3 regions of the Micromonospora humida genome follow, and region 3 is predicted to be linked to each of the others. Evidence: riboswitches for the same ligand, from Rfam matches in the RefSeq annotation. Region 3 holds a riboswitch; each other region holds the start of a gene.

Region 1 (10,260 bases), 140 kb from region 3:
AGGGTGAGGTCCATGCCGGGGTCGAGCAGCAGCTGCCGCCCGGCGGTGCGGGGTTCGTCGACGGTGGTCACTGGCACGCCTCGCAGCTCTCGGGGTTCTCCAGGGAACAGGCCAGCGCCTCGGCGTCGGCCGCCACGACCGGGGCGACGGTGACGGTGGCCTGCTGGATCCGGGTCGCCGGACGCGACCGCAGGTAGTAGGTGGTCTTCAGCCCGGACTTCCAGGCGTACAGGTACATCGAGGACAGCTTGCCGATGGTCGGCGCGCTGAGGAACAGGTTCAGCGACTGCGACTGGTCGACGTACGGCGCCCGCGCGGCGGCCAGGTCGATCAGCGCCCGCTGCGGCAGCTCCCACGCGGTCCGGAACAACTCCCGCACCTCGGCGGGCAGGTCGACGATGCCCTGCACCGAACCCTCGGCCCGCTTGATCCGGTCGCGGATCTCCGAGGTCCACAGGCCGCGCGCCTTCAGCTCGCGTACCAGGTAGGTGTTGATCTGGAGGAACTCGCCGGACATGGTCTCGCGCTTGAACAGGTTGGACACCTGCGGCTCGATGCACTCGTAGCAGCCGGCGATCGACGCGATCGTGGCGGTCGGGGCGATCGCCACCAGCAGCGAGTTGCGCAGGCCGTGCGCGGCGATCTGGGTGCGCAGCGCCGCCCACCGCGCGGTCTGGGTGGGCTCGACCCCCCACAGGTCCGGGTGCAGGTCACCCCGGGCCGCCCGGGTCTGCGGGTACGCCGGGTGCGCGCCGAACCGTTCGGCCAGGCCGGTCGAGGTCTCCAGAGCGGTCAGGAAGATCTCCTCCTGGACCCGGGTGGACAGCTCCCGGGCACCGGGCGAGTCGAACGGCAGCCGCAGCGCGAACAACGCGTCCTGCAGCCCCATCAGCCCCAGCCCGACGGGCCGCCAGCGCGGGTTCGACGCCGCCGCCTGCTCGGCCGGGTAGTAGTTGATGTCGATCACCCGGTCCAGGAACACCACAGCCGTACGGACCGTGGCGCGCAGCCTGTCCCAGTCGACGCCGTCGGCGGTGAGGTGCGCGCCGAGGTTGACCGAGCCGAGGTTGCACACCGCCGTCTCGGTGTCGCTGTTGACCTCCAGGATCTCGGTGCACAGGTTGGACAGGTGGATCGTGTTGCCCGGCACGCCGGTCTGGTTGGACAGCCGGTTCGCCGGGTCCTTGAACGTCATCCACCCGTTGCCGGTCTGTGCCAGGGTGCGCATCATCCGCCCGTACAGGTCCCGGGCCTTCACCGTGCGGACCGCCTTCTTCTCGGCGACCCGGTACGCGGCGTCGAACTCCTCGCCGTACAGGTCGGGCAGCTCCGGGGCGTCCGACGGGTCGATCAGCGACCAGTCGCCGTCGGCCTCGACCCGGCGCATGAACTCGTCGGGGATCCAGTTGGCCAGGTTGAGATTGTGGGTGCGCCGGGCCTCCTCACCGGTGTTGTCCCGCAGCTCCAGGAACTCCTCGACGTCCGGGTGCCAGGGTTCCAGGTAGACGCAGGCCGCCCCCTTGCGCCGGCCGCCCTGGTTGACCGCCGCCACCCCGGCGTCGAGGGTCTTCAGGAACGGCACGATCCCGTTCGACCGGCCGTTGGTGCCCCGGATCAGCGCCCCCCGGCCGCGCACCCGCGTGAAGGAGATGCCGATGCCGCCGGAGAACTTCGACAGCTTCGCCACCTGGTGGTAGCGCTCGTAGATGGAGTCCAGCTCGTCGCGCGGCGAGTCGACCAGGAAACACGACGACATCTGGGTGTGCCGGGTGCCCGAGTTGAACAACGTCGGGGAACTCGGCAGATAGGCCAGCGACGACATCAACCGGTAGAACCCGACCGCCTCGTCGGGCGTGGTGGACAGCCCGCAGGCCACCCGCAGCAGCCAGTACTGCGGGGTCTCCACCACCAGCCGCGACTGCGGGTGCCGCAGCAGGTACCGGTCGGCCACCGTACGCAGCCCGAAGTACTCGAACCGCAGGTCACCGGCCGGGTCGACGGCGTCGTCGAGTTGGCGTGCGTGCCGGGCCACGAACGCGGCGGTGTCGTCGGCGATCAGGCCGAGGCCGTGGGCGTACCGGATGGACTCGCTGAACGAGGTCACCTCCTGCCCACGTACCTCCTCGTCCACGTAGGCGGCCAGCAGCCGGGCCGCCAGGCGGGAGTACTGCGGTTCCGTGCCGATCAGCTCCGCCGCCGTCTGGATCGACAGCTTGTCCAGCTCGGCCGTGGTCGCCCCGTCGTAGAGGCCGCTGATCGTCCTGGTGGCCACCCGCAGCGGGTCGACCTCGTCCAGGTCGGTGGTCCACCGGGCGACGGCCGTGACGATCCGGTTGACGTCCACCGGCTCGGTGTCGCCGTCGCGCTTGCGGACCCGCATCGCGGGCCGGCGTGGCTGCGCGCCGTCGACGTCGGACGGTGGGCTCTGCGCTGTGCTCGTCATGACCTCTCCTCGCTGTCACCGATGGCCATCGGGACGCGGGAGGACGCCGACGGGCGCGGCACGGCGGCCGGCCCGGGTGCTGGCGTCGGTCGTCCCGCGCGACCTCCGACCGCCGCGCGCAGCAGCGCACGGCGCACTGGCAGGTCTTCGGACTCGTGGGCGTGACCGGGGTCGGTCGCCTACTGGCCGTCGCTTCCCGGACCTCGCGGTCCAGTGCTCGATGACGGCGGTCGTTCCCACTTACCGCTGCGGGGCAGTCCCGGATTTCCACCGGGTTCCCTGTTGCCTCGACCGGACCACCGGGCCCGGCCGAACCAGCTGCGTGGCACACCATATATGGCGTAGATGGGGGAGAGGCAACACTAGATGTCGCGTCGGTGTGTCGGATAACTCTCATCCGACCGCCCGGTGGCCCGCAGTGACGCCAGCAGCCGCAGCGCGTCGGCGTCGGCGCTGCCGGGCTCGGCGGTGAAGACCAGCATGACCGGGCCGGGGTTTCCGGGCAGCGGGTAGGTGTCCCAGTCCAGGACGATGTCACCGACCTCGGGGACCTGGAAGGTCTTGGTGCCGCTGACCGACCCGCGCACGTCGTGCCGGGCCCACAGCCGCCGGAACTCGGCGCTGCGGATGCTCAGCTCACCGACGACGGCGGTGGCCCGGGGGTGGGTGGGGTCCGTGGCCACGGCGGCGCGCATCATGCCGATGTAGTCCATGGCCTGCTGCTCCCAGGACGCGCAGCGCCGCACCGGGGTCGCCGCCTCGTCGAACATCAGCAGCAGCATGTTGAGCCGGTCCGGCGGGTGGTCCGCCGGATCGCCGAGCAGCGCCACCGCCCACGCGTTCCAGGCGAGCAGGTCCAGGTGCCGGCCGAGCACCACCGCCGGGGTGTCCAGCACCCGCAGCAGCCGCCTGGTGCTCTCCGGCACCCGCTCCGGGCCGTGGTCGACCCGGGCGGGCGTCGGCCGGCGGGCGGCGCGGGCCAGGGTGAACAGGTGCCGGCGTTCCGCGTCGTCGAGGCCGAGCGCGGCGGCGAGCCCGTCCAGCACGTCGTCGGACGGGCGCACCTCCCGGCCCTGCTCCATCCGCTGGTAGTAGTCGGTGCTCAACCCGGCCAGCAGCGCCAGCTCCTCGCGGCGCAGCCCGGTGACCCGGCGTCGTCCACCCGGCTCCAGGCCGACGTCCCGGGGGTGCAACCGGGCGCGCCGGGCACGCAGGAAGTCACCGAGTTCACGGGCGTACGGACGGGTCATGTCGCCAGTGTGGCGCGGCCCGGACCGGCGTGGGTAGGTCTGCGGGACCTAGGCAACCGGGTACGACCGGCCCCGCCCGGTCGGGCCCTAGCGTCGGTGGTCCGATCCGACCGTCAGGGAGCAGCAGATGACCTGGACCGCCGACCACATCCCCGACCAGCACGGCCGCACCGCCGTCGTGACGGGCGCGAACTCCGGCCTCGGCCTGGTCACCGCCACCGCCCTGGCCCGGCGGGGCGCCCGGGTCGTGCTCGCCGTGCGCGACACCGCCGCCGGCCGGCGGGCCGCCCACGGCATGGGCGGCGACGTCGAGGTACGCGAGCTGGACCTCGCCTCCCTGGCCTCGGTACGGGAGTTCGCGGCGGCCCTGGCCGCCGACCGTCCGGTGCTCGACCTGCTGGTCAACAACGCCGGCGCGGTGCTGCTCGGCCCGCGCCGCACCAGCGTGGACGGCCACGAGCTGCACCTCGCCACCAACCTGCTGGGCCACTTCGCGCTGACCGGCCTGCTGCTGGGCAACCTGGCCGCGGCGCGGGCGGCCCGGGTGGTCAGCCTCAGCTCGATCACCCACCGCAACGCACACCTGGACTTCACCGACCTGATGGGCGAGCGCGGCTACCGGGGCTCCACCGCGTACGGCAGGTCCAAGCTCGCCACCACCGTCTTCGGCATCGAACTGGACCGCCGGCTGCGCGCCACCGGGTCGCCGGTGATCAGCGTGCTGGCCCACCCCGGTGTCACCCGCACCAACCTGACTCCCCGGGCCTGGTCCCACCAGGGTCGGCGCGGCCGGGTGATCGCCCGGCTCGGCCTGCTGGCCACCCAGCCGGTCGAGCAGGGTGCGCTGCCCCAACTGCGCGCCGCCACCGACCCGCAGGTCCACGGCGGCCAGTTCTTCGGCCCGGCCCGGTTCTTCCAGACCTGGGGGCCGGTCACCGAGGTGCGGGCCAGCCGGGAGGCCACCGATCCCGCCGTCGGCCGGCGGCTGTGGACGGCGGCCGAGGAACTGACCGGCGTGCGCTGTCTCTGACGCCGGGCCGCACTAGCATGGCTGCGGTCGGTGAGGGCGGCGGAGACGAGGCGACATGGGATGGCTCGGGCGGGTGCTGGGCGGCGGGGGCCGGCAGGTCCAGGAGGATCCGGTCCGGCAGGCGGCGCTGTCGGCCGAGGTGCGGCAGCGCTTCGGCGCCCACCTGGCCGTCCGACCTGCCGAGCAGGTGGCGGCGATGGTCGGGCTGCTCGACGACGGCGACGGCCTGGCGGTGGCGGCCGGCATCGTCGGTGAGTTCGCCGACGCGGCCCACGCGGACCTGCTGGCCCAGACGACGGAGCTGTACCGGCGTACCGGTCAGCGGTTCCCGGTGGACCGGCGCAACTACCGGCCACTGTGGCGCGAGGCCGGTGGCCGGCTGCACTGGCCGCTGTTCGCGCTGCCGGGCGGCCTGCACCCGTACGTGCACGTCGCCGCCGCCACCACGGTCGTCGGCACCCGGGCGGCGCAGTTCGTCCGGGCGACCGACCCCCATCCGCTGCTCGCCCGCCTGTTCGAGGTGCTCGACCTGACCACCTGCGGCTGGGAGTACGGCCGGGTGCGGGTGGACCACGACGGGGCGTCGCTGGTCGGTCGGCTGATCTCCACCACCCGCGACGTCCGGGCGGCGATGAAGGAACCCCCGTCGCTGCCGCCGTCGGTGCGGGAACTCATGCGCACCAACCGGGCGGTCGACGTCTTCGACCTCACCGGCGACCGGGTCGTCGGCACGATCAACGTGGGTGGTGAGCTGCGCCCGGCGCTGTTGACCTGACGCCGTCGGGTCGACCTGCGGGGCCGGCCTGCCCGGGGTGGACGCGGTTGCCGTCCACCCCGGGCTGCCGGGTCCCGTCACACCTGCGCACCGCTCGAAACGTCGAGGGGCACGCCGTGCCGGGCCGGCAGCCCCGGTCAGGCGACGCGGTGCGGGGCGAGCCCGTTGGAGCAGTCGGCGATGGTGACGGTCTGCGAGAAGCGCAGCGCGTCCCGGCGGGCCCACCCGTTGATCCCGGTGGAGGTGTTGCGGACGAAGAACCACAGGTCGCCGGTCAGCGTGGCGCAGTGCACGTCGATGTTCTGACTGGGATAACCCTGGCCCCTGGACTGGCAGTCCCGGTGCGGGTAGGCGTGGATGTAGGTCCCGTCGCCCCACGAGATTCCGCCCCCGCTGTAGCGGTCCGGGTGCTGCCCGTGGCCGTCGCAGTGGGCGCTGGCCGGGCTGGCGGGTATCAGGGCCAGCACCGAGCCGCTCACCGCGAGCGTCAGCGCGGAGGCGATGGAGAGGAGCCGAGATCGCATGGAAGTCCCCTGTCGATAGGTGACGATCACTGTCCACAGAGGATTACACGGGTCGGCCGCACCCGCACGGCGAACGGTGGGCACCGGGGCACCGCCGACCCGGCGAGACAGCCTCCGGTCAGGTGAAGAGCAGGTCCAACTGGTGGTCGAGGGCGGCGGTCGCCTGCACCGGGGTGTACTGCCCGCCGAGCAGGTACACCCCCAGCCCCTCCACCAGCGCCAGCAGTCCCGCCGCAGCGTCCGACGCCGGTGCACGCGGCAGCAGCCCGGCGATGAACTCCACCAGTTGCGCGGTGTCCGGCCGCAGGCCGGGGGCAGCCGCCGGGTGCAGTGCGGTCCAGGACAGGAACGCCAACGCCACCCGCCCGTCCTCGCGCGCCGCCTCGTCCAGCGGCAGCAACGCCGCAAGCAGGGTGCGCAGCAGCAGCCGGGGCTGCGGGTCCGGCCCGAGTGCCGCGACCGCCGCCTCGACCCGGGCCCGACCCCGGTCACGGACGACGGACAGCGCGAAGGCCATCATCTCGTCCTTGGTGGTGAAGTAGTGCTGCACCATGCCCGCGGACACCCCCGCCTCGGCGGCCACGTGCCGCAGACTCACCGCCTCCAGACCCCGGTCGGCGGCGACCCGCATGAGCGCGTCCGCGATCAGCGTGCGGCGCTGACGGGGATCGACCTTCCTGGGCATCGGGGCCTACCGTGCCGTCGTCACGGTGCCGGCCGCGCCGTCCACGGTGATCACCTGACCGGTGACGATCCGCGAGGTGGCGCCCGGCACGCTGATCACGGCCGGGATGCCGTACTCGCGGGCCACGGTGGGACCGTGCGCCATGATCGCGCCGGTCTCGGTGACCAGCGCCCCGGCGGTCAGGAACAGCGGCGTCCAGCCCGGGTCGGTGGTGGCGGTCACGAGGATCTCCCCGGGTTCGAGGTACGCGGTGGCCGGGTCGGTGACCACCCGGGCCGGGCCGGTCACCCTACCCGTCGCCGCTCCCACGCCCCGCAGCAGTCCCGCCCCGTCGGCGGGGGCCGGCAGGGTGCTCTCCACGTCCGTCCCGTCGGACAGCAGCGCCACCGGCACCACCCGGCGGCGCAGCTCGCGCCGGTGGGTCGCCCGGCGTCGCGCGACCAGCCCGGTCAGGTCGGCGCCGTCGAGGGCCGCCTCGACCTCGTCGAGGGTGAGGAACATGACGTCGTCCGCCGCCGGGAACAGCGTCGCCCCGATGAGCAGCAACTGCTCGCGTACGGTCCGGAGCCGGTACAGCCCGGCGAACTTCCCGGACTCCCGCAGCCCCGCCAGCCGTCGTGCCCGCCGCAACAGGAAGATCGCGATCCGGCCCCGGACCGGGCGACGTCGGCGGACCCGGGCAGCCAGCTCGTCGAGCGCGGCCCCGGCGGCTGCGGCGGCCCCGGCGAACCGTCGGTCGGGTGCCTGCGTGGGGTCGGTCAACCGCAGGTAGTTGGCGACGGCAGCGAAGACCGGGGTGGGGTCCTCGGCCCAGCGCGGCACACCGACGTCGGCTTCGGCCGCCGCCCGGTGGCCGTAGCGGGACAGGAAGGCGGACAGGCCGATCTCGGGGAGCGCGCCCCGCAGGTACCGGGCCGAAAGTTCCGCCGGTGGCGTGTCGAGGAGCAGCTCGCGGTGCGGGCGGGCGGCGCAGGCCAGCGCCCACAGCGCGAGATCCATCTCGATGGTCACGTTGTGCGGGACGCCGCGCAGCACGGCGTGGATCTCGTCCTCGGTGGCGACCCCCCTGAGCAGGTGGGCGGGCAGGGCCGAGGCGAGCATCCCGGCCACGATCGGCCAGGTGATGTCGTCGGCGGCACCGCCGTCGCCGTCGCCGTGGTCGCGGACGAACCGCAGTCGCTCGTGGGCCGTCCGCAGGTGCGCCGGTGCCGCAGCCTCGGCCCGTAGCCGGTCGACGGCCGCGACCAGCCGACGCCGTGCCGCGTCCGGTCGTGCCAGCGCCCGCAGGATGCCCCGCAGGGCCCGCAGCGCCGTCGACAGCGATGCGTCCGCCGGTCGGCGGGACCTGCCGCCGGACGGTGCGAACCGGGGGTCCCGCAGGACGTGCTCCATCACCGCCTGGGCGCGCGGCCCGAAGTCGACGGCCATCAACCGGACGAGCCGTCGGCGGCTGGCGGGCCGACGGACCAGGTCGGTCAGGTCGCCGTAGAGCCGCCCGCCGATGTCGACGATCTCCACCCGCATCCCGAGCGAGGCGACCATGGCGGCGATCATCGCGCGGAGCGTGGCCATGCCCATCGGGGTGACCGGTCGCAGCATCCCCTGCACGTTGCCGAACTCGACGTACACCCGCAGGTCGTCGGTCTGCGGCGGCACCGGGAACAGCGTGCTGACCGGCCGCGACTGGAGCAACCACAGCGTCCCGTCGTGGTCGGTCGCCCACTCGACGTCCTGCGGCGTGCCGAAGTGCGCCTGCACCCGCCGGCCGGCGGCCCACAGCTCGCCCTGCCACCCGGGGTCCGCGCTGCCGGCCGGATCGGCCAGCACGACGCGCGTCACCTCGGTGCGGCCGTCGACGACCGTCGTGCCCGGCCCGACCTCGACGAGCATCTCGGTGCGGTTGCCGGTGACCGGGTTCGCCGTGTAGAGCACGCCGGCCCGGACCGGAGCGACCATCCGCTGCACCACCACCGCCATGTGCACGTCGGCGGGGTCGGTCCCACGCGCCTGGCGGTAGGCCGCCGCCCGGCTGCCGTGCAGCGATTCCCAGCACGTGCCGATCGCCGCCAGCAGGTCCGCCTCGCCCTCGACGTTCAGCACCGTGTCGTGCTGACCCGCGAAGCTGGCGTCCGGCAGGTCCTCGTCCGTCGCGCTCGACCGCACCGCCACGGGCCCGCCGCCCAGCCGCGCGTACGCCGCCCGGACCTCGTCCTGCGGGACCACCCCGGCCCGGTGCGCCTCGGTGGTCACGCAGAAGCCCTCGGGCACCCGCTCACCCGCGCGGATCAGCTCGCCGAGACCGGCCGCCTTGCCGCCGACCAGCGGGACCAACCCGGCATGTGCCTCCGTCAGGGGGATCACCGACGCCCGCGTCCCGCTTTCGCAATACGACTGCATTGCAAAGAAGGTACGCGAGTTGCAGTGCGACTGCAATGTAAAAAACCGGCCGCTCCGGCACCGGCCGCAGGCGGGCGGAACGGGCGGCGGCGGGGTTCAGCCCCGCGCCGGGACGACGATCGGCAGCCGGACGGTGAAGGTGCTGCCCCGACCGGGGGCGCTCTCGACGCCGATCGTGCCGCCGTGCGCCTCGGCGAGCTTGCGGGCGATCGACAGCCCGAGCCCGCTGCCGCCGGTGCTGCGGGCGCGGGAGTCGTCGGCCCGCCAGAACCGGTCGAAGATCTTCGCCTGGTCGGCGGGGGCGATGCCGGTGCCGGTGTCGGACACGGCGATGGCGAGCTGGTCGTCGCGCACCTCCAGACGCACGACGACCGACCCGCCCGCCGGGGTGTGCCGCACTGCGTTGGCGACGATGTTGCCGACGATCTGGCGCAGCCGGGCCCCGTCGACGGCCATCTCCAGGTCGGCGCCCACCGAGGTGCCCAACCGGACCCCGGCCGCCTCGGCCGCGCCCCGGTGCGCCTCGACGACCTGCTCCAGCAGATCGGCCACGAAGTACGGCTCGCGGTGGATACGCAGGTCACCGGCGTCGGCGGCGGCCAGGTCACGCAGGTCGTCGATGATGTGCTGCAGCAGCAGCGCCTCGTCGAGCAGCAGGGTGAGCAGCTGCGTGTCGAGCTGCGCCAGACCGTCCTGCGCGGCCTCCAACCAGCTACGCATGTTGGTCAACGGCGTGCGCAACTCGTGCGCCACGTCGCTGACCATGCTCCGGCGCAGCGCCTCGGTCTGCTCGCGCCGGGCGGCGAGATCGTTGAGCGCGGTGGCCAGCATGCCGATCTCGTCGCGGGTGGTCACCGGCACCCGGGCCGGTTCGTCCATCGGTTGCCGGGTCGCGTCCGTGAGCGCCCGCAGCGGCCGGACCAGCCGCCGCCCGACCAGCACGGTGATCAGCACGGTGGCCACCAGCACCGCCCCGGTCACCTGGGCGATGCGGACCACGTTCGCCCGGGACAGGTTGAACACCGGCTCGGCGCCGCCCTGCGTCCCGTCGGTGACGAACAGCAGCGCCGGTGGCGCCACGTACGCCCGGAGCTGGGTCGTCCGGGCCTGCTGCAGGCAGCCGTCGATCTGCTGGTCGAAGCGGGCGTCGCGGCTC
Region 2 (10,260 bases), 710 kb from region 3:
GGGGCACCCTGTGGGACTTCCTGGCCGGGCTGGAAGGGCTCGCCCAGGGCGCGGACGACTCCGGTTTCGTACTGTCCGCCGTCGCCCACGCCGGCCTGCTGCACGTATTGTGCGAACACGGCACCCCCGAACAGCGTCGACGGCTGCTCCCGGCGCTGGCCGGCGGCGCGGTGGGCGCCACCGCCGCCACCGAACCGGCCGGTGGCTCCCACGTCGCCGCCGTCGGCACCCGGGCCCGCGTGCACGGCGTCGACGACTGGCGGCTCACCGGGCACAAGGCGCACATCACCAACGCGCCCGTCGCCGACCACCTGCTGATCGTCGGCCGGCTCGACGGCATCGGCGCCCGGGACATCACCCTGTTCGTGCTGGACCGCGACCGGCCCGGCGTCAACACCGGCGTCGCCGAGGACCTGCTCGGCCAGCGCACCAGCCCCACCGGGCCGATCATCCTGGACGGGGTGCCGGTCGGCCCGGCGGACGTGGTCGGGCCACCCGGCGACGGGCTCGCCACCCTCTACTCGTTCCTGGCCTTCGACCGGCTCATGTACGGCGTCGTGGTCGCCGCCCAACTGGAGGCACTGCTCCCCGTGGTGCTGCGCCGCTGCGCCGAACGCCGGGCGTTCGGCGTCCCCATCGGCGAGCACGAGTTCATCCAGGACAAGGTCGTCGGCATCCGGACCACCATCGAGTCGGCCCGGCACCTCGCCTACGCCGCCGCCGACGCGCTGGTCCGGGGCGACGACGCCTACAGCGCGCTCGCCTCCTGCGCCAAGCTGGCCGCCTCCGAGGGCGCGGTCCGGTCCACCGTCGAACTGGTCCAGATCTTCGGGCACGCCGGCTACGACCGTGCCGGGGGCATCGAACGGCACCTGCGCGACGCGGTCGCCATCCGGATCGCCGGCGGCACCACGGAGATGCAGAAGAAGAACATCTACAAGGACGTGGTACGCCGCTACGCCGCCCCGGTCGACGCGCCGGCGGTGCCGGCGTGACCGCCCCGACGGGCCCCGGCACCGTAGCCGTTCCGGCGGGTTCCGGCGGCGTGGCCGTTCCGTCGGGGGCCGGCGGTGTGGCTGTTCCGACGGATTCCGGCGGTGTGACTTTTCCGGCGGGTTCCGGCGGTGTGGCCGCATCCGGTGCCGCGTCCGATCCGGCCGGTGCTGCCGGTGCGGGGCAGGGGCGTCGGGTCGAGGGGGAGCGGACCCGGGTGGTCCGCGAGGACGACTGCGCGACCCGGTGGGGCAACGAGGGCCTGATGGTCCTGTCCACCCCGGCCATGCTGGGCCTGATGGAACAGACCTGCGTGGAGGTGCTCGCCCCGGTGTTGTCGTCCGGCGAGATGACCGTCGGTGTCGGCGTGACGCTGACCCACGCGGCGGCGGCCGGTCGTGGTGAGCCGGTCACCTACCGGGTCGCCCTCACCGTGGCGGGCCGCGACGTCGAGGTCGACTTCACCGTGGTCGGTCCGACCGGGACGGTGCTCGGTCACGGCTCCCACCGGCGTCGGATCGTCGACCGGGCCGCCTTCCTCCGCCGACTGGCACCCCCGACCGGCTAGCCCACCCGTCCCCGGGAGCCCGGCCGGGCCCCCGGGGACGCCCGTACCCCCGCCCGCGCCGTCGTGCGGTGATCAAGAGGTTCGCGTCACCGGCCACGGTATTCCTGACGCAAACCTCTTGATCACCCGGGCGGGTTGATCACGTGGGCGGGGCGGGGCCGGGGAGGGGGTTGGGCGGGTGGGGGCGGTGGAGCGGTGGGGGTGGGTGGTGGGGTACCGAGCGTGTCGGTGGTGACTACTGTTCGTCCCCGGTGGACGGGTGGGAGGGGTGGTCGGGTGGCGACGTCGCGGGTGGACCTCTCGGGTCGGGCCGGCACGCCCTTGCGGGCGATCCTGCGGTCGCCCGGCTGGATGGGCTGGGCAATCGCCACCTTCGGGGCCCGGCTGCCGGTGGCGATGGCCCCGCTGGCACTGGTCTTCGCCGGTCGGGCGCTCAGCGACGGCTACCTGCTCAGCGGCCTACTGGTCGGCGCGCACACCATCGGCGAGGCGGTCGCGGCACCCGCCGCCGGGGCGCTGATCGACAGGTGGAACCCGCGTCGCGTGCTGGCCGGGTGCCTGGCCGCCGAGGCGCTGCTGTTCCTGGCCGCCGCTGTGGTGGTCGGCACCGGTGGCGGCACGGCGCTGCTGGTCGTCCTCGTCGCGTTGGCCGGTGCGGTGCCGGCCGGCGCGCCGGGCGGTCTGCGGTCGATGCTCACCCACCTGGTCGACGCGGCCGTGCTGCCCCGGGCGCTGTCCCTGGACACGGTGCTCAACCAGGTCTGCTGGGGGCTCGGACCGGTGCTGGTCGGGGTGACGGTCGCCGCCGTCTCGCCCGCCGCCGGTGTGGGCCTGGTCGCGCTGCCGGCCGTGATCGCCGCGGGGGCGGCCCTGCGCCTGCCCGATCCGGCGGCGGCCCGGCCCGCCGCCGGGCGCAGCCGGGTGCTGCCGGTGCTGCGCCTGCTGGCCCGCACCCTGGCGTTGACCGCCGCGCTGCGGGTGCTGCTCGGGGTGCTGACGGTGGCGGCGGTGCCGCTGTTCACCGGCAGTGGCCAGGCGTCGCTCGCCGGGCTGGCCCTCGCCGCGTACGCGGTCGGGACCGGCCTCGGCAGCGTCCTGTACAGCCTGCGGAGCTGGCCGGGCGGCCACCAGCGGCAGGCCGACGTCGCCCTGCTGGTGCTCGGCCTGGTGGTCGCGTTCGCGGTGGTCGCGCGACCGCACGCCGTCGCGCTGCTGACGCTGTACGCCGTCGCCGGGTTCTTCGAGGGGCCGACCGTGCTGGCCCGGTCGCTGCACCTGGAACGGGTCCTGCCACCCGACCGCCGGGCCACCGGCTTCTCCCTCCAGTACGCGGCGATCGGTTGGGGGTTCGCCGTGGGCAGCATGGTGCTGGCACCCCTGCTGACCCGCTGGGGCGCGGCCACCGTGGTCACCGGGGCGGGGCTGGCGGTGGCGGCGCTCGCCCTCGTGGCGACCCTTCTGCCCGCGCGCCCCGACCGGGTCCGGTGACCCGTCACCGGTACGCCGCCCCCGACCATCCGGCCGCGGCGGACCGGCGGGCGTCGGACGGCTCGCTGAGCGCCGGGTCGCCGTCGAGCACCCGCCGGTGCAGCCGCTGCAACGCCGGCCCCGGCTCGATGCCCACGCCGTCGGCAAGCGTCTGACGGAGGTCGCGGTACACCGCGAGGGCGTCGGCCCGGCGGCCCACCTGGCACAGCGCCCGCATCTGCATGTCGCGCAGCCGTTCCCGCTCGGGGTGGAGGGTGACCAGCGCGGCCAGTTCCTCGACGGCTTCGTCGTACCAGCCGAGACGCAGGTAGGCGTCGGCGCGCAGCTCGATGGCGAGCAGCCGCCGTTCACCGAGCCGTCGGCTCTCGGCCAGGATCGAGGGGGACGGGTCGACGTCGGCGAGCGGGTCCCCCCGCCAGGCGGCCAACGCCTCGGACAGGGACCGGACCGCGTCGTCGAGCCGGCCCGCCGCGAAGGCGGCCCGGCCGCGCACCACGTTGGCGTCGAAGAGGTGGCTGTCGACGTCGCCGCGTGCCAACCGCAGTTTGTATCCACCCGGGCCGGTGATGATGGACCGCCCCACCGACGGGGGCAGACTGCGCCGGAGGCGGAAGACGTACTGCCGGATCAGATTGCCGGCCGAGGCGGGTGGTTCGTCGGTCCACACCTCCCGGGCCAGGCGTTCCACCGGAATGAGCACATTTCCGTTGACCGTCAGGACCGCCATCAGATTGCGTTGCTTGGGAGCATTGATGCAGTAGTTCTGCCCGGGAAGTATCACAAATGTTCCGAGTATGCCGAACTTCACGAATCCCCCACGATGCGCGTGCCCCCGTACCGTCAGTGCCCACCACTGATTGAAGTTAATCGATCAATAATGACGGTGCCGCGCCATCTCCGTTCGGCCGCGCCGCTGCGGTAAGGGGCACATCGCGCTTGTGGCCGTGACGAAAGCGGTGTGAGATCAGCGGTGGGACGTCGGGCCCGGACGGGACACACCGGGCCGGGAAAACGACCACACCGGGAAAGCCGGGCCGGAAGGGCCACGCCAGGGGAAGAGGACCGCGCGCCGTGAACACCGCCACCGATGACCGAGCCGTCCCACCCCCGGTGGTACGGGCCGCCCGTACCGGAGTCGCGGTGGTCTTCGCCCTCAACGGCCTCGCCGTGGCGACCTGGTTCTCCCGGGTCCCGGCGGTCCGCGACGCGCTCGGCCTCAGCGCCGGCCGGCTCGGACTGCTGCTGCTGGCCATGTCCGGGGGCGCGGTGCTGGCGCTGACCACCGCCGGCCTGGTGACCCAGCGGCTCGGCCCGGCCCGCACCGTCGTCGCCTCGACCGTGCTGGTGGCGGTCGGCCTGGCCGGGGTGGGCATCGCCACCCCGCTCGGCTCGCTGCCCGGCGTCGCGGTCGGCCTGTTCGCCCTCGGCTACGGCTCCGGCACCTGCGACGTGGGCATGAACGTCGAGGGCGCGGCGGTGGAGAAACGGCTCGGTCGCACCATCCTGCCCCGCTTCCACGCCGCTTGGAGCCTCGGCTCGGTGGCCGGCGCCGGGCTCGGCGCGGGCGCGGCCCGGCTCGCGGTGCCGATCACCGTGCACCTGGCGGTGCTGGCGGCGGTGGTGCTCGGCGGCACCCTGCTCGGGGCGCGGAACTTCCTGCCCGCCCTGCCCGCCTCCACCGCCGACGGTGCCGCGTCGGCCCGCCGGGGTGGTCTGCTCGCGGCCTGGCGGGAGCCGCGCACCCTGCTCATCGGCGCGCTGGTGCTGGTGATGGCGTTCACCGAGGGCAGCGCCAACGACTGGCTGGCGGTCGCCTTCGTCGACGGCTACGGGGTCAGCGAGGCCGCCGGGGCCGCCGTCTTCGGGGTCTTCGTCGCCGGCATGACCATCGGCCGGACCGCCGGCACCGTGGCCATCGACCGCTGGGGCCGGGTACCGGTGCTGATCGGCACGATCCTGCTGGCCGCCGCCGGCTCCCTGCTGGCGGTGCTGGCCGGCTCCGGGCCGCTCGCCGTCGTCGGGGTGGTCCTCTGGGGACTCGGCGCATCGCTCGGCTTCCCGGTCGGGATGAGCGCCGCCGCCGACGACGAGGAACGCGCCCCCGCCCGGGTCAGCGTCGTCGCGGTGCTCGGCTACACGTCGTTCCTGGCCAGCCCGCCGCTGCTGGGTCTGCTCGGCGACCACGTCGGCATCCTGCACGCCCTGCTGGTGGTGCCGGTGCTGCTGATTCCGACCCTGGCCCTGGTGCCGGCGACCCGTCCGCCGGCCGGTGCCGCGCCGCAGACACCCGCCGGCCCGATACAGAAAATCTAACAGTCGTCGGCCCCGGCCGGTATCGGGTGCGCGGCCGTTACGCCGGGCCACCGCCGCTGGCTAGGGTCGCCGGATGCCAACCGAGATCACCGCCGCAGCGGCGGGCCGCTGGACCCTGGGTGACCGCACCGTGCACCGGATGGGCTTCGGCTCGATGCGGATCACCGCCCACCCCGACCGGGACCGGGCGCTGCGCGTCCTGCGCCGGGCCGTCGAACTGGGGGTCGACCACATCGACACCGCCGCGTTCTACGTCTCGCCGGGCGGCACCCTGAAGGTCGGCACCGGCCCCGCCAGGTACGCCACCGAACTGATCCGCGCCGCGCTCGCCCCGTACCCGGAAGGGCTGGTCGTCGCCACCAAGGTCGGCTTCCGGGACGACCCGACGACCGGCCTGCACGAGGAGGCCAGCCCGGCGCAGCTGCGCGCCCAGGTGGAGGAGAACCTGCGCCGGCTCGGCCGCGACCACCTCGACCTGGTCAACCTGCGGATCGTCAAGCGGCCCGCGCCGGACTCCGTGGCCGAACGCTTCGGCGCGCTGGCCGAGCTGCGCGACGCCGGCCTGATCCGGCACCTGGGTCTGTCCAACGTCCGCCTCGACCACCTCGACGAGGCGCAGACCATCGCCCCGGTGGTCTGCGTGCAGAACAACTACGCGCTGGACAACCGCGGCGACCAGGACGCCATGGTCCGCGAGTGTGGTGCCCGGGGTATCGCCTACGTGCCGTTCTTCTCCCTGACCGGCGGCAACCGCGAAGGCGGGGCCCGCACCGACCACGGCGCGGCCGTACACGCCGTCGCCCGCGCCCACGACGCCACCCCGCAGCAGGTACGCCTCGCCTGGACGCTGCACCAGGGCCCGCACGTACTGGCCATCCCCGGCACCGGTGACCCGGCCCACCTCGCCGAGAACGTCGCGGCCGCCGCGCTGCGACTCACCCCCGACGAACTGGCCGCCCTCGACCGGCGGTGAACGGGCCGCTCAGCCGGCTGTCACCGGGTTCGCAGCGCCCTTCCAGGTGGGGGTGCTCCACTGGAGGGACGCCGAGGAGAGGACGGGCAGATGGGCTGGTTCAGCCGACGGACCCGGGCTGACGAGGGCATCCCGACGAAGCTCGACCGGGAGGCCACCCGGGACGACCTGACCGCGCTGGCGGACTTCGTGGCCGCCCACCGGGGGGTGGAGTTCTATCTCGAACCCGAGACGACCGCCACCGACACCACGGTGGTGGCGATCGCGCACGACGGGGAGTGGATCCGCCGCCGTACCGGCTCCCCACGTACGGCGGCGAAGCTGGCCCACCGGCACGCGGTGCCCCTCTACGAGGCGGCGAAGACCGGATACCCGGAGCGGATGCGGGCCTGGAACCGGGCCCACCCCGAGCGTCGCCTCCGCTGACCCCGCAGCCGCGCGTGCGGCGTGGCGGGGTGGTGGCCCCCGTGGGATGTCGGCCCGTGGGATGTGGGTCCGTGGGATGTGGGTCCGTGGGGGTGCGGCCACGGCGGCGGGTGCGACCGCCGGCCGCCCCGGTCGCCTGCCACTGCGGGGCAGGGGTGTGGGGGTATGTCGTCGCGGGCCCTTTCGAGCTGATGACGGCGACGGATCGGCCCCGCCGGGTGGGACGACCCGTACCGCCAGGTCGGGGGTGGCCGGGGTGGCGCGGCACCGGATGGGCCTGTGACCGGAGGGCCTGCGGCACCGGAGGGGGCGGCCCCGCGGCACCGGGCCGGGGCCGCCGCCCTCAGGCTGCCCCGGCCCCGGCGTGTCGGGGGGCCCTACCCGGCGCGCCAACCGTCCGGTCAGGTCGGCCGTGCCGGTCCCGAGTCGTTGACATCATCAGCTCGACAGCGTGCGAGAGAGGTGTCCCGACCGACCAGGGCCGTGCCGCCCGGATCAGCTCCGTGCCGCCCAGTTCCGCGCCGTCGCGGGGCCGGTGGCCGCCGTTGACCTCGGGGTGAGGAGTGTGGCAGCATTCGCGGCCTGACGGCAGTGAAGGAAGTCGGTGCGATTCCGACGCGGTCCCGCCACTGTCACCGGGGAGCGATCCCCCCTCGTGGGTCACGACCGTGCGTGCACGGTTGGAAGGCCGGGGGTGAGCGTCGATCCGGGAGCCAGGATACTTCGGCCGTCGGAGAACCCCAGGGCGTGGACACCCGAGGAGGACCCGATGACGCACAGCGTCACTGCCGACCCGATCACGGTCGGTGATTTCCGCATCACCGTCGAGCCCGCGCCGCCGCGCGCTCCCACCTCTCCCACCGTCGCCGGCCGTCGCCGGGGCGGTCGGCCTGCCACGTACCGCTGACGGCCGGTCCGGGTGCCCCGCCGCCGGCGGGGTACGTCGGACCTCCGCCGCCGCTGACCGGCGTCCCTCCCGCCCCGCTCGGCCCGGCCCCGTGGTCGAGCCGGACGTCACTCTCCGGAGCCGAACGTGCGCATCCTGCTGCTGTCCACCGCCGACACCGATCTGCTCGCCGCCCGCGCCAGCGCCGCCGACTACCGTCTCGCCAACCCCACCCGGGTCGACGTGGCCGCCGTGCCGGCCCTGCTCGACGGTGTCGACCTGGCCGTCGTACGGCTGCTCGGCGGGCGGCAGGCGTGGCCGGACGGCCTCGCGGCGGTGCTCGGCTCCGGCGTCCCCACGATCGTGCTCGGCGGCGAGGCGGTGCCCGACGCGGAGCTGATGGCGGCCTCCACGGTGGCCTCCGGGGTGGCCACCGAAGCGCTGTCCTACCTGGTCGAAGGGGGCGCGGACAACCTCGCCCAGCTCGCCCGGTTCCTCTCCGACACCGTCCTGCTCACCGGTGAGGGCTTCGACCCGCCCACCCCCACCCCGCCCTACGGCATCCTCGACCACCACCGCCCGTCCACCCCGGTCGACGGGGCGGACCCGGTGGCCGGACCGGCCGGGCGGCAGGACGGCGGCGGGCGGCCCACGGTGGGGATCGTGTTCTACCGGGCGCACGCGCTGGCCGGCAACACCGGTTTCGTGCAGACCCTGGCCGACGCGGTCGACGCGGCCGGCGGCGAACCGCTGCCGATCTTCTGCGGATCGCTGCGCGGGCTCACCCCCGGCGACGGGCCGCTGGACCTCTTCGCCCGCTGCGACGCGCTCGTCGTCACCGTCCTCGCCGCCGGGGGGACGGTCGCCGCCGACGCCTCCGGCGGGGGCGACGAGGACGCCTGGGACGTCGGCGCGCTCGCCGCCCTCGACGTGCCGGTGATCCAGGCGCTCTGCCTGACCAGCACCCGGGAGCAGTGGGCGGCCAGCGACGCCGGGCTGTCCCCGCTGGACGCGGCCATGCAGGTGGCCATCCCCGAGTTCGACGGTCGGATCGTCACCGTGCCGTTCTCGTTCAAGCGGATCGACGCCGACGGGCTGTCGGTCTACGCCGCCGACGCCGAGCGGGCCGCCCGGGTCGCCGGGATCGCCGTCCGGCAGGCCCGGCTGCGCCACCTGCCCAACGCCACGAAGCGGGTGGCGGTCGTGCTCAGCTCCTACCCGACGAAGCACTCCCGGGTCGGCAACGCCGTCGGCCTGGACACCCCCGCCTCGGCGGTCCGGCTGCTCGCCGCCCTCGCCGACGCCGGATACCACCTCGGCGACGCGCCGCCCCCCACCGACGGGGACGCGCTGATCCACGCGTTGATCGCCGCCGGGGGCCACGACGTCGAGTGGCTCACCCCGGAACAGTTGGCCGCCGCCGAGGCCCGGGTGCCGGGGGACACCTACCGGCGCTGGTTCGACCAGGTGCCGGTCGACCTGCGGGACCGGATGCGGGAACACTGGGGTGAGCCACCCGGCCAGCTCTACACCGACGACGGGGACATCGTCCTGGCCGGGCTGCGGTTCGGCAATGTCACCCTGCTGATCCAGCCGCCGCGCGGCTTCGGCGAGAACCCGATCGCCATCTACCACGACCCCGACCTGCCACCCAGCCATCACTATCTGGCCGCCTACCGGTGGCTGGCTGCGCCGGTCGCCGACGGCGGCTTCGGCGCGGACGCGGTGGTGCACCTCGGTAAACACGGCACCCTGGAATGGCTGCCCGGTAAGGGACTCGGCCTGGCCGCCGACTGCGCCCCCGACGCCGTCCTCGGTGACCTGCCGCTGGTCTACCCGTTCATCGTCAACGACCCCGGCGAGGGCACCCAGGCCAAGCGGCGGGCGCACGCCGTCGTGGTCGACCACCTGGTGCCCCCGATGGCCCGCGCCGAGACCTACGGCGAACTGGCGAAACTCGAACAGCTGCTGGACGAGTACGCCACCGTGCAGGCCCTCGACCCGGCGAAGGTGCCGGTGGTCCGGGGGCAGATCTGGGAGTTGGTGCGCGCCGCCGAACTCCACCACGACCTGCACACCGAGGCGATGCCCGCCGCCGACGACTTCGACGACTTCGTGCTGCACCTCGACGGCTACCTGTGCGAGGTCAAGGACGTGCAGATCCGCGACGGGCTGCACATCCTGGCCGGGGTGCCCACCGGTGAGGCCCGGGTCAACCTCGTCCTGGCCGTGCTACGCGCACCGCAGGTGTGGGGCGGCAGCCGGGCGCTGCCCGGCCTGCGGCAGGCCCTCGCCGCCGGCTACGGCCTGGACGAGCAGGCGCTGCTCGCCGAGCCCGGGGCGCGGGTGGCGGTGCCGACGGCGTTGACCGACGTCGTGGACGGGCCGGCGGTCACCGCCGCCGACGCGGTGGACCTGATCGAGGGGCTGGCCCGGCGGCTCGTCCTCGGCATGGAGACCCTCGGCTGGGATCCGGACCGAGCCGACCCGGTGGTCGCGGAGGTGACCGGTGGGTCCTGCCCCGACGCCGCCGAGGTGCTGCGGTTCGCCGCCCGTGAGGTGGTGCCCCGTCTGGACCGCACCACCGACGAGATCACCCACACCCTCGGCGCG
Region 3 (10,260 bases):
CGACGATCCGCAGCCACCGGCCGGGGACGAGGTGGCGCTGGTCCAGTTCACCTCCGGATCGTCGGGCCACCCCCGGGCGGTCGCCATCCGCGCCGACAACCTCCTGGCCAACGTCACCGCCATCCGCCGCTGGCTCGACATGGACGCCGCCGACGTGACCGCCACCTGGCTGCCGACCTACCACGACATGGGGCTGATCGGCTGCACGTTGGCCCCGGTGCTCAACCAGAGCGACATCCTCGCCATGCGGCCGGACCAGTTCATCCGCTCACCCCGACGCTGGCTGTCCTGCTTCGGCGAGCAGGGTGCGACGCTGACCGCCGCACCCACCTTCGGCTACGCCTACGCCGCCCGGCGGATCGGCCCGGACGAGCTGGCCGGAATGGACTTCAGCGGCTGGCGGGCCGCGATCGTCGGAGCCGAACGGGTCAGCCGGCACACCCTGGAGTCGTTCGCGGCGCTGCTCGGCCCGTACGGGTTCCGCACCCGCACCTTCCTCCCCGCGTACGGGCTGGCCGAGAACACCCTAGTAGCGACCGGCCTGCACCTGGCCCCACCACCGGTGGCGCTCCGGGTCGCCGGCGAGCTGCGCCCCGGCGAGCCGGTCGAGGTGACCGCCGTCGAGGAGGTCGGGACGGACCCGTCGGCCGACGACGACTGGTTGGTTGGCTGCGGCGATGCCCGCGACGGTGTCGCGGTGACCGTCGTCGACGACGAGGGCAGGACGCTGCCGCCCGACGTCGTCGGGGAGATCGCACTGACCGGCCGGTCGGTGGCCGCCGGATACCACGGTCCCGCCGCACCTGACGCCGCCTTCGCCGAGGGCCGGCTGCGCACCGGCGACCACGGCTTCCTCCACGACGGCCAACTGTTCGTCCTCGGCCGGGCTGGCGACAGCCTCAAGGTACGCGGACGCAACCTCTACGCGGAGGACCTGGAGGCCCGTCTCGCCGGCGTCGACGGACTCTCCCCGGAACGGGTCGTGGTGCTGGCCGGGTCCGCCGGCCACACACCCGTACTGCATGCGCTGATCCGGCAGCGGCCGGGGCCGTGGGCCGCGGAGGTCGCGCGGATACTCGGCCGGGAGGGCGGCCCCGGCGTACGGATCCGGGTGCTCAGCGTGCCCGCGCCCGCGGTGGCGCGTACCACCAGCGGCAAACCACGACGGCGGCCCATGTTCCGGGCCGCCACGGACGGCTCCCTCCCCGGCGAGGTGCTCTACGACTCCGCCGAGCCCGCAGCGTGGCCGCGATGAGCGCCGTCACCGCAGCGCAGACCGACAGCTGGCTCGCCGCGCTGCGCCGGATCACCCTCGTCCCGCCGGCCCACCGCGAGGCCACCGTCGACCGGGCGGGCGCGCTGGGGCTGCTGCGTTGCCCCGCCGAGACACTGGATCTGCTGGTCGAGGCCGGTCTGCCGGTCACCGGCGAGGGCGACGAACGGCGGTTCTGCCACTACGACCTGATCAACCTGGGTCTCTACTCGGGCAGCGGGAACAGCCTGCCGGAGATCGGCTGGGAGTTCGCCTTCCGGTTCTCCCTCAAGCCCGCCGCCACCTGGACCGAACCGAGGTCCTGGCGGATGACCGCGACCCTGAGGTGCCCGGACGGCGGATGCGGCACCGACCCCGGCTGGCTGCTGCACCGACCGGTTCCGGAGCTGACCGGTGGCGCGGCCTCCGGCTGGACCAGCGCCGCCGGGCCGGTGACCGTGACCGACGACGAGGTGCGGCTGCCGGCCGTACCCGACCTGGTCACCGTCGACCTGGACCTGGTCACCGCGGGCCGGGCGGACCGGATCGTCTCCCCCCGGCTGGCCCGGCTCTTCGCCGACATCCGGCACGGCGGGCCGCGTTTCCAGATGCTGCCGTCGAGTTGGCAGGTCGACCCGGACGACACCCTCGCCAACGGGGTGGTCAACTGCGTCTCCGCCAGCCTGTACCTCGAACGTGAGTGCCGGGCCATGGGGTACGAGGCGTACGCCCGGCGGGGTTGGCTGATCGGGATGATGGACCTCGACCACGCCTGGCTGGAGGTGCGCGACGACGACGGCCGGATCAAGGCGGTGGACCCGGTGATGGCGCTGCTGGCCCGCCTGCTTCCCGGCGACCGGACCGCCTTCGAGGAGTTCTGCATCGGCTCCAGCCTCAACCGGGTGTTGCCCTGCGCCTGCCGGGCGGAGGGTCCGATGGCGGTACACCACTGCGGGGGCCGGACCCGTCCGCTCGCGGTGGGCACCACCATCAAACCGCTGCGGCCCGGCCGACCGCGGGCTGATGGACCACTGCCGTGACCGTCGGGTCCAGGGTTTACCGCACGGGCACCGAGGCCCGCTATCCGGCCATCACCCAACGGGGCACCCTGAAACCGACCCAGCTGGTGCACCTCCTCGACGAGGTCTCCGCCGGCTGGTGGCAGGAGACGGCCGGCCTCGACCGCTGGTCCTACTTCGAACGGCACCGGGTCCGCGCCGTGGTGCGGTACGTGCAGGCGTACACCCCGCCGGTGCGGGTGCTTCCCGGAGCGCCGCTCGACGCCGAACTGGCCGTCACCCTCGGCGTCGACCGGCGTGGCTGGTACGGCGGGCACGACGAGCTGACCCTGCGCGCCGCCGACGGCACCGTGGTGGCGGTGTGGACCAGCCGGTGGACCTGGTTGGACGCCGGCGCCGGGGCACGACCCACACCGCGCACCGAGGCGCCCCCGGGCTTCGGCGGCGACTCGCCGCTGCTGCCGGAGCTGCCGCGACGACCCCGCAGCGGCGGAACCGAGACGGCGGCTTTCACCTTCAGCGACCGGGAGACGGATCTGAACGACCACGTCTTCTTCGCGTGCTACCTGGAGCGCGGCGAGAACGCGCTGGCCGACGCGGGGGTGCCGCCCGGCCGTACCGACACCAGCCGGTGCTGGTACCTGCGACCGGCGCGGGCCGGTCAGTCGATCACACCAGCGGTCACCGAGACCGCCCACGGGCACGTCGTCGAGCTGCGCTTCGGCGCGGGCGGCTTTCCGGCGGCGGTCTGTGAGTACGCCAGCATCGAGCGGTGACCGAGCCGAGCCCAGGCCGGTCGGGATCGGACCGGTGTCAGCCGCTCACCGCCGCCGAGAGCGTCGTCGTGCTCCTCCGGCCGCACGGGAGTCCAGCGACCGGAGGGCCTCGTGGTGGGCCTGACCGCCGGACACCTCGGCGAGGACGTCGCACACCCCGGCGTCCACGTGGACGCCGGAACACCGGGACCCGCTGCGTGTGCTGTCGGGCCGGGCCGTGGCCGGCCGGCGTCGGTGGTGCGGGTTAGCATCGGCGACGGCATGATCGTGCGAGGTGCCCCGCGCACGCGGGGAGAATCGGGAAGCCGGTGTGATTCCGGCACGGGCCCGCCGCGGTGACCGGGGAGCGACCGTCCAGGCGCGAGGAGCGCAGCCACTGGCCCAAGGGCTGGGAAGGCGGACGGGTCGGCGTTGATCCGGGAGTCCGAAGACCGGCCTCGCGTCGAGCGCCCACCCGTCGGGGTGGGCCGAGCGCAGCGGGAGCCTGCCTGTGGAACTCTACGACGCCATCCACCGCCGCCGGGACGTCCGGGCCGAGTTCACCGGGGAGCCGGTGCCGGCCGACACCCTGCACCGGATTCTCGACGCCGCGCACGCCGCGCCCAGCGTCGGCAACTCGCAGCCGTGGGATTTCGTCCTGGTCCGGGACCCGGCCGTCCGTCGCCGGTTCCATCGGCACGTGCAGGCCGAGCGGGCGACGTTCGCCGCCACCCTGGACGGTGCGGCGGCCGAGCGGTTAGCGCGTATCAAGATCGACGGGGTGCTGGAGTCGACGCTGTCGGTGGTCGTCACCTACGACCCGCAGCGCGGCGGCCCGGCGGTGCTCGGGCGGCACGCCATCGCCGACGCGGGCCTCTACTCGGTCTGCCTGGCCATCCAGAACCTCTGGCTCGCCGCCACCGCCGAAGGGCTGGGCGTCGGGTGGGTGTCCTTCTACCGGGAGCCGTTCCTGGCCGAGCTGCTGGGTGTGCCGGCCGGCATCCGGCCGGTGGCCTGGCTCTGCGTCGGGCCGGTCACCCACCTGGAGGCCGTGCCCGATCTGGAGCGGCACGGGTGGCGGCGGCGCAGGCCCCTCACCGAGGCGGTCCACCACGACCGGTGGCTACGGCGGGGGACCGACCAACCGAACAGCTAATTCGGGTACGTCGATGCGACGGCTAGGCTGGCGTCGCACTGAGTCATCACTCGGCCACGTTGGGAGGAGTTTCATGCGTACCACCGTCAAGGTGCTGGCGGCGTCCGCGCTCGCCGTCCTGAGCCTCGCCGCCGCCGGCGCCACGCCGGCACTCGCCGCCGCCCCGGCGCCCTTCTGCGAGTCCGGCGCGTCGCAGTTCTACTGCGACGCCAGCAGCACCGGCACGACGACCTGGAGCATCACCTGGTACTCCGGCAGTGTCGGCACCTTCACGACCGCCGCGCCGACCCTCTTCGCCACCTGCCCGGCCAGCAACCTCGGCCACCCCGTGCGGGCCAGCTACAGCTATGTGGACGGCGGCACCACCCAGTACAGCGGCACCACCCAGTTCATCTGCCGCAGCGGCCCCTGGCAGTAGGGCCGTCCGGCGTCCGGCGTACGCGCGGGTGACGCGCGCACGCCGGACGGGCTCTGGTGTGACCACCACCCGGGCGTCGACGCCGGACTTTCCGGGACCACGGGCACCGACGACCGGACGCCGGTCACGTCGTGGTGATGGCCGCAGCTCGTGAGTAGCTGTACAGGATGTATCCCCGGTAGACGGCGGCGTGGAACAGGTAATGCGCGATGCCCACCATCTCACCGTCGCGCCGTGCGCAGATGCCCCGGATCTGTTCGCGGTCCACCAGGCGCTGCCACGTGCGTTCGTAGCCCTCGTCGTCGACCTCGGTTGCGGGTCGACCCGGCCGGCCCGCCCAGTGCGCGGGGAAACGCCGGGTCAAACCCTCCCACTCTTCGCGGTCACGTCCAGTCAACGAGTCGATGCTCACCACGGCCGTCATCCTCGCATCACCTCCCGTACTGCGGAGGGCGTCGGACGCGGTGTCCGGCGGACCGGACGCCACCTCGGTGCACCAACGCTGCCGGGTGAGCAGGTATGGGTTTGTATGGGGATCCCCCGCACGGCCCGACGTCACGCGACGCTCGTCGGCGAGGCCCGCCCCGAGGGCGGGCGCCGAGCTATTCCACCTGTGGTGGGAGGGAACGATGATGAGATTGCTACCGCGAGAACACCGGTCACCATCCGGGCTGGTGGGCATCACGATCGCGGCGGTCCTGCTGGGGATGGGGGTACATGCCAGCGGGGAGGGGAGACCCCCGGCTGCCCAGGGGGATCTTCAGGACTGGCATTCGACGATGGTGAAGGTGCCGCGGCCGTCGGCGCAGGGGTGCTTCACCGCGGCCTATCCCGAACTGGTGTGGCAGAAGACCGGGTGCGTGGCCCCGCCGTCGGCTCCGATGGCCCCGAACCTCGAACAGGCTCCCCGGCGGGACGTCGGGGGCGGGATCGGGATCGTGACGGGAAGGCCGACGGGTGCCGGTCCGATCACCCGCGCGTCCGGCAGTTTTGAGAAGGTGAACCAGCAGAACCTGAGCGTGACCAGCGTCCCGACCGACGGGCCGACCATGCCGGGCAGCTACTCGTTCCAGCTCAACACCAACCACCTCCGGGTCCAGGAGTGCAACGGTTCACCGACCGCCGGCCTGTGCCGGGGCTGGAAGCAGTTCGTGTTCGCCAACGACGGCACCAGGGGCGGCAATCCCAATCCGGACCCCAGCCCCAGCCGCCTCTACGTCGAGTACTGGCTGCTGCACTACAACCCGGACCCGAGCCAGCCGTGCCCACCGGGGTGGACCGAGGCACCGGACGACTCAGAGACCCACTGTTCGCGCAAGACCGACGCGATCCAGCTGCCCTACCTGCCGATCCAGAGCATGGCGAAGCCGGCCCTGCGACTGGACGGCTCGGTCGCGAAGACGGCCGATGGGCAGGAGACCGACACCGTCACCTTCAACGACGGCTCGGGGCGGATCTACTCGTCCACGGGAGCGGGCATCCTCCACGTTCTGCCACCGGATCCCCAGGAACCCGCCTCGGAGTGGACGCAGGTCGAGTTCAACGTGTTTGGCTACGGCCACGGCTCAACGGCGAAGTTCAATCCCGAGGCGAGCTTCAACGTCCGCACGACCGTCGAGGACGGCAGCCCGGTCAGGCCCGACTGTCAGAACTTCGGCTTCAGCAGTGAGCGGAACAACCTCAACTTCGGCCCCCCGGGTCCGGTCCCGTCGAGCCCGGCGCCGGCCGTCGTCATCAACGAGTCGGTCCAGGGTCCGGCGGCGGCGTCGGCCTGCCGCATCGCCGCGGTCATCGGCGACACCCACCAGTACACGTTCGGCGGTCTGTTCTACGACTTCCAGGCCACGGGCGACTTCGTCGAGGCCCAGGCCGGTTCGACATTCGAGGTGCAGACCCGCAAGGCGCCCGGTGGCTCGACCTGGCCCAACACCTCGGTCAACCGGTCGGTCGCGCTGAGGATGGGCAACGCGAGGCTGGCACTGTGCGACGGGACACGGCTGGTGGTGAACGGCACCACCACCAGCCTGCCGACCGGCGGGTCACTGCTGCTGCCCAACGGGGTGGCGATCGACCGCGTCAACAACGTGTACACGTTCAAGGACCCGTCGGGTAACAGCGTCCGCGCCACCGCCAACACGGGGTACCTCGACCTGGGCATCGGCGTCGGACCCGGGGCGCCGACGGTGCGCGGCCTCCTGGGCAATCCCGATGACGATCCGCACTACCTCGAGGTCAAGGGCGGCGGCGCCCTGCGCGTGCCGCTCTCCCATGCCGACCTCTACGACAGGTTCGGCAACAGTTGGCGGGTCAGCCCTTCCGCCACCCTGCTGCAACCCTGCACCGCCGTCGCCGTGGGCAACCCGACGGCACCGTTCTACGCCGGCAACCTCAACCAGAACACCAGGCTGTGGGCGCAGGAGCTCTGCCGCACCCGGCAGGTCGCCACGCTGTGGCTGGACACGTGCGCCCTGGACGTCGGCGTGCTCGGCGCATCCGCCGCCACCGTCTACGTCGGACTGCAACGACCGGACGTCGACGCCAATCCCGTGCAGCCACCGGTCTGCATACCCGGCACCACCCATCCGACCTGCCCCACCCCGACGTGTTCCCCGGCGGGATGTCGACGGGCCGGCGGGTGACCCCAGCCGCCAGGAACGTGCGGTCTCCGGAGATCAGGGCAGCTCCGGGGACCGCACGGTCAGCTCCGGGGGACCTGCGTCGTCGAGGGCGGCGAGGCAGGCGCGGATCTGGTCGGCTTCGGGGGTGCCGAGGTCCGTGTAGATGGTCAGGGCCTGCCGGTAGTGGTCGCGGGCCCGATCGTGCCGGTCGAGGGCGCGGTGGGCGCCGGCGAGTCCGGCCTGGGCACGGGCCCGCTGGTCCCGGGCGCCGATCTCGGCGGCGATGGTGTGGGCGGCAGTGTGGTGGGTGAGCGCGTCGGTGGCGTGGCCGGCGGCGAGGGTGGCCTCGCCGAGCCCGTTGAGCGCCCACGCCGCGCCGTGCCTGTCCCCGGTCGTCTGCAGGATCGTCAGGGCCTGCCGATGATGTCGGGCGGCCTCGGTGGCCTGTCCGAGGTGGCGGTGGAGGGTGCCGAGCCCGTCCAGGGCCCAGGCCTCGCCGTTGCGGTGACCGGCCTGACGGAACAGGACGAGCGCCCGGTCCAGGTTCTCCGCAGCCGCCCCGTACCGCCCCGACCGGGTGTCGACCTCCGCGAGGTTGGCCAGCGACACCGCCTCACCGGCGTGGTCTCCGCTCCGTCGGTACAGGGCGAGTGCCTGTCGGAGGTGCCGGGCGGCTCTGCGGTAGTGGCCCAGGCGCTGTTCGACGTCACCGAGGTTGCTCAACGCGCGGGCCTGGCCGGTCTGGTCGCCGGTCCGTAGGTGCGCGGTCCGGGCCTGCGCGAAGTGGGCGGCGGCCCTGCGGTAGTGGCCGAGCCGCTGTTCGGCGACGCCCAGGTTGGTGTGGGTCCGGGCCTGCCCGAACCCGTGTCCGGTCTGGCCGAACAGGTGCAGGGCCGTGGTGAGGTGCTCGACGGCGGACTCGTACCGGGCGACCCAGAGATAGGCGACGCCGAGATCGGTCAGGGCGTGGGCCTGTTCGGTGACGTCGCCGGTGTGCCGGGCCGCGTGGTGCGCGTGCTGGTGGACGGTGACGGCGTCGCTGCCGTGACCGCCGGCGAAGTAGCGGTACAGGATGCGCGAGAGGCGCGTCGTGTGGCCGGGCCAGCCGTGGCCGGCGGTGTGGGCCGCGACGGTGACCAGGGTGGGCCGTTCGATGTCGAGCCAGGCCAGAGCGCTGTCCGGGTTGGCCAGGTCGGGGGCGGGTGTGCCGGTCGGCGGAACGTGGGGACGAAGGTGCGCCTGGGCGGGGTGTAGGGCGTTCATCGCGGTGGCCGCCGTGGCGAGATAGTGGTCGAAAAGGCGGGTGAGGGCTTCCCGACGGTCGGCGGGACGTACCTCGTCGTGTGCACGGGTGACGGCGAAGGCCCGGACGAGGTCGTGCAACGTGTAGCGGCCCGAGGCGGACTGCTGGAGGAGATGGTCGCGGCACAGGTGGTCCAGGTGCGTGCGGGTGGTGTCCAGGCCGGTGCCGGTCAGGGCGGCGGCAGCGTAGGCGTCACTGTCCTGCCCGGGGTGCAGTGCCAGCAGCCGCAGCAGCCGTCGCTGGTCGGTGGGCAGATGGTGGTAGGAGAGGTCGAGAGCGAGTTCGACGCCGGTTTCCAGGCGTCGCTGGAGGTGGCGTTCGTCGAGCCGGTCGGCGTGGTCGGTGAGGGTCCAGCCGGGGGTGGCCCGCATGTGTCCGGCGGTCAGGTCGAGAGCCAGGGGGAGATGGCCGCATCGTCGGGTGATACGCGCCGCCGCGTCCGGGTCGTCACCCCTGGGGATCCGGCCGACGACCCGGGCGAGATAGTCGACGGCCTCGTCCTCGGTGAACACGTCGACCACCAGGCGCGTGGCCGGCCGCAGGTCGGACAGGATCCGCCGGCTGGTGATCAGGGTGAGACAGTCGGGCACCTCGGGGAGGAGCGGCCGGACCTGGTCGACGTCGGCAGCATTGTCCAGCACGATCAGGGTACGGGTGCCGGTGAGCCGGTCGCGGTAGGCCGCCGTGCGGGCGGACAGGTCGTGGGGGATCTGGTGGGCCGGTACGCCGAGCAGGCGCAGGAACCCCTCCAGGACGGCGGCCGGGTCCGCGGGAGGCCGGGCGGGGTCGGGGAAGAACCCGCGCAGATTGACGAAGAGCGTCCGGTCGAAGCGGGACTCCCGGATCAGGAGGTGTCCGGCGTGGACGGCGAGCTGGGTTTTGCCGACCCCGGCCATGCCCTCGATCGCGACCGCCATCGCCCCGGTGGTGTGTCGGTGGTGGCCGAGGGTGTGCCGGAGCTGGTCGAGTTCGCTGGCGCGACCGGTGAACCCGGCGAGGTCGGGCGGCAGCCGGTCCTGGACCCGTACCACGGTGGCGGCCTGGGCCTCCCCGCCGAGCACCCGGAGCGCCTGACGCCACTGGTGCACGTATCCCTCGTCCGGGTGCAGGGCCCGCACGATCGCGGTGACGAGGTCGGCGTTCAGTCGTCGCCGGCCGGGCTTGAAACAGTCCACGACCGTGGGACGTTTGGTCCACTCGCCGACCGGACGGCCGGCGGTCCGCCAGGCGTGGTTGACCTGGTTGGTGATCCGTTCGTAGGACGGGCTTCCGGCCCAGAGCTTCAGGGACCTCAGCGCCGCGGTGAGCTCGTCGAGTGTGCGGGCCCGACCCGGGTCCGGCAGCAGGGCAGACGCGCCGTCCGCTCGGGTAGCGGTCATCGGTCGATCTCAAGCATTCATAGATGTGTGCGGATGTAGCTCATCGTATCGGAAAAGGCGCTTCCCGTGTCTCTGGCTGGTGGTGCCGGTCGTGTGCGGCGGGTGGTAGTTTTCGCTCCCGCGTGAGCAGTGTCGAGAAAGGACGTCCGGGTGACTGACGACCACTCCTGGGTCGGGCCCACCGCCGAGGTGCCACGACGACGGCATCGATGGGTCATCCCGTCGGTGGCGGCCCTCGCGGTGCTCGCCCTGGGTGGCGGCGCGGTGGCGTACTGGCAGCTCGCTGACCGGGGGGACGAGGATCCGGGGGTGACGGCCTGCCGGTCGGCCGGATTCGTGGTGCGGGCCGGGGAGGGCGAG

Evidence for each region. Region 3 has a riboswitch for cobalamin ahead of bluB (5,6-dimethylbenzimidazole synthase). Riboswitches for the same ligand answer to the same signal wherever they lie in the genome.
Region 1: it holds a riboswitch for cobalamin, as region 3 does, so the genes downstream of both, JQX11_RS02825 (ribonucleoside-diphosphate reductase subunit alpha) here and bluB (5,6-dimethylbenzimidazole synthase) in region 3, are expected to answer to the same signal.
Region 2: it holds a riboswitch for cobalamin, as region 3 does, so the genes downstream of both, cobN (cobaltochelatase subunit CobN) here and bluB (5,6-dimethylbenzimidazole synthase) in region 3, are expected to answer to the same signal.

The regions. Positions count from the first base shown of each region.
Region 1 is NZ_JAFEUC010000001.1:687,876-698,135, reverse strand. It holds gene JQX11_RS02830 (ribonucleotide-diphosphate reductase subunit beta) at 1-14, opposite strand, end outside; gene JQX11_RS02825 (ribonucleoside-diphosphate reductase subunit alpha) at 68-2,443, opposite strand; cobalamin riboswitch at 2,565-2,778, opposite strand; gene JQX11_RS02820 (helix-turn-helix transcriptional regulator) at 2,806-3,693, opposite strand; gene JQX11_RS02815 (oxidoreductase) at 3,821-4,723, shown strand; gene JQX11_RS02810 (hypothetical protein) at 4,779-5,498, shown strand; gene JQX11_RS02805 (hypothetical protein) at 5,636-6,022, opposite strand; gene JQX11_RS02800 (TetR/AcrR family transcriptional regulator) at 6,141-6,707, opposite strand; gene JQX11_RS02795 (PEP/pyruvate-binding domain-containing protein) at 6,714-9,068, opposite strand; gene JQX11_RS02790 (sensor histidine kinase) at 9,201-10,260, opposite strand, start outside.
Region 2 is NZ_JAFEUC010000001.1:126,853-137,112, reverse strand. It holds gene JQX11_RS00610 (acyl-CoA dehydrogenase family protein) at 1-995, shown strand, start outside; gene JQX11_RS00605 (thioesterase family protein) at 1,127-1,561, shown strand; gene JQX11_RS00600 (MFS transporter) at 1,838-3,049, shown strand; gene JQX11_RS00595 (AfsR/SARP family transcriptional regulator) at 3,054-3,830, opposite strand; gene JQX11_RS00590 (MFS transporter) at 4,121-5,362, shown strand; gene JQX11_RS00585 (aldo/keto reductase) at 5,436-6,335, shown strand; gene JQX11_RS00580 (hypothetical protein) at 6,426-6,761, shown strand; cobalamin riboswitch at 7,356-7,485, shown strand; gene cobN (cobaltochelatase subunit CobN) at 7,795-10,260, shown strand, end outside.
Region 3 is NZ_JAFEUC010000001.1:831,897-842,156, reverse strand. It holds gene JQX11_RS03420 (AMP-binding protein) at 1-1,255, shown strand, start outside; gene JQX11_RS03415 (hypothetical protein) at 1,252-2,292, shown strand; gene JQX11_RS03410 (hypothetical protein) at 2,289-3,047, shown strand; cobalamin riboswitch at 3,304-3,501, shown strand; gene bluB (5,6-dimethylbenzimidazole synthase) at 3,538-4,182, shown strand; gene JQX11_RS03400 (hypothetical protein) at 4,256-4,600, shown strand; gene JQX11_RS03395 (GNAT family N-acetyltransferase) at 4,725-5,024, opposite strand; gene JQX11_RS03390 (hypothetical protein) at 5,380-7,239, shown strand; gene JQX11_RS03385 (tetratricopeptide repeat protein) at 7,273-9,900, opposite strand; gene JQX11_RS03380 (hypothetical protein) at 10,051-10,260, shown strand, end outside.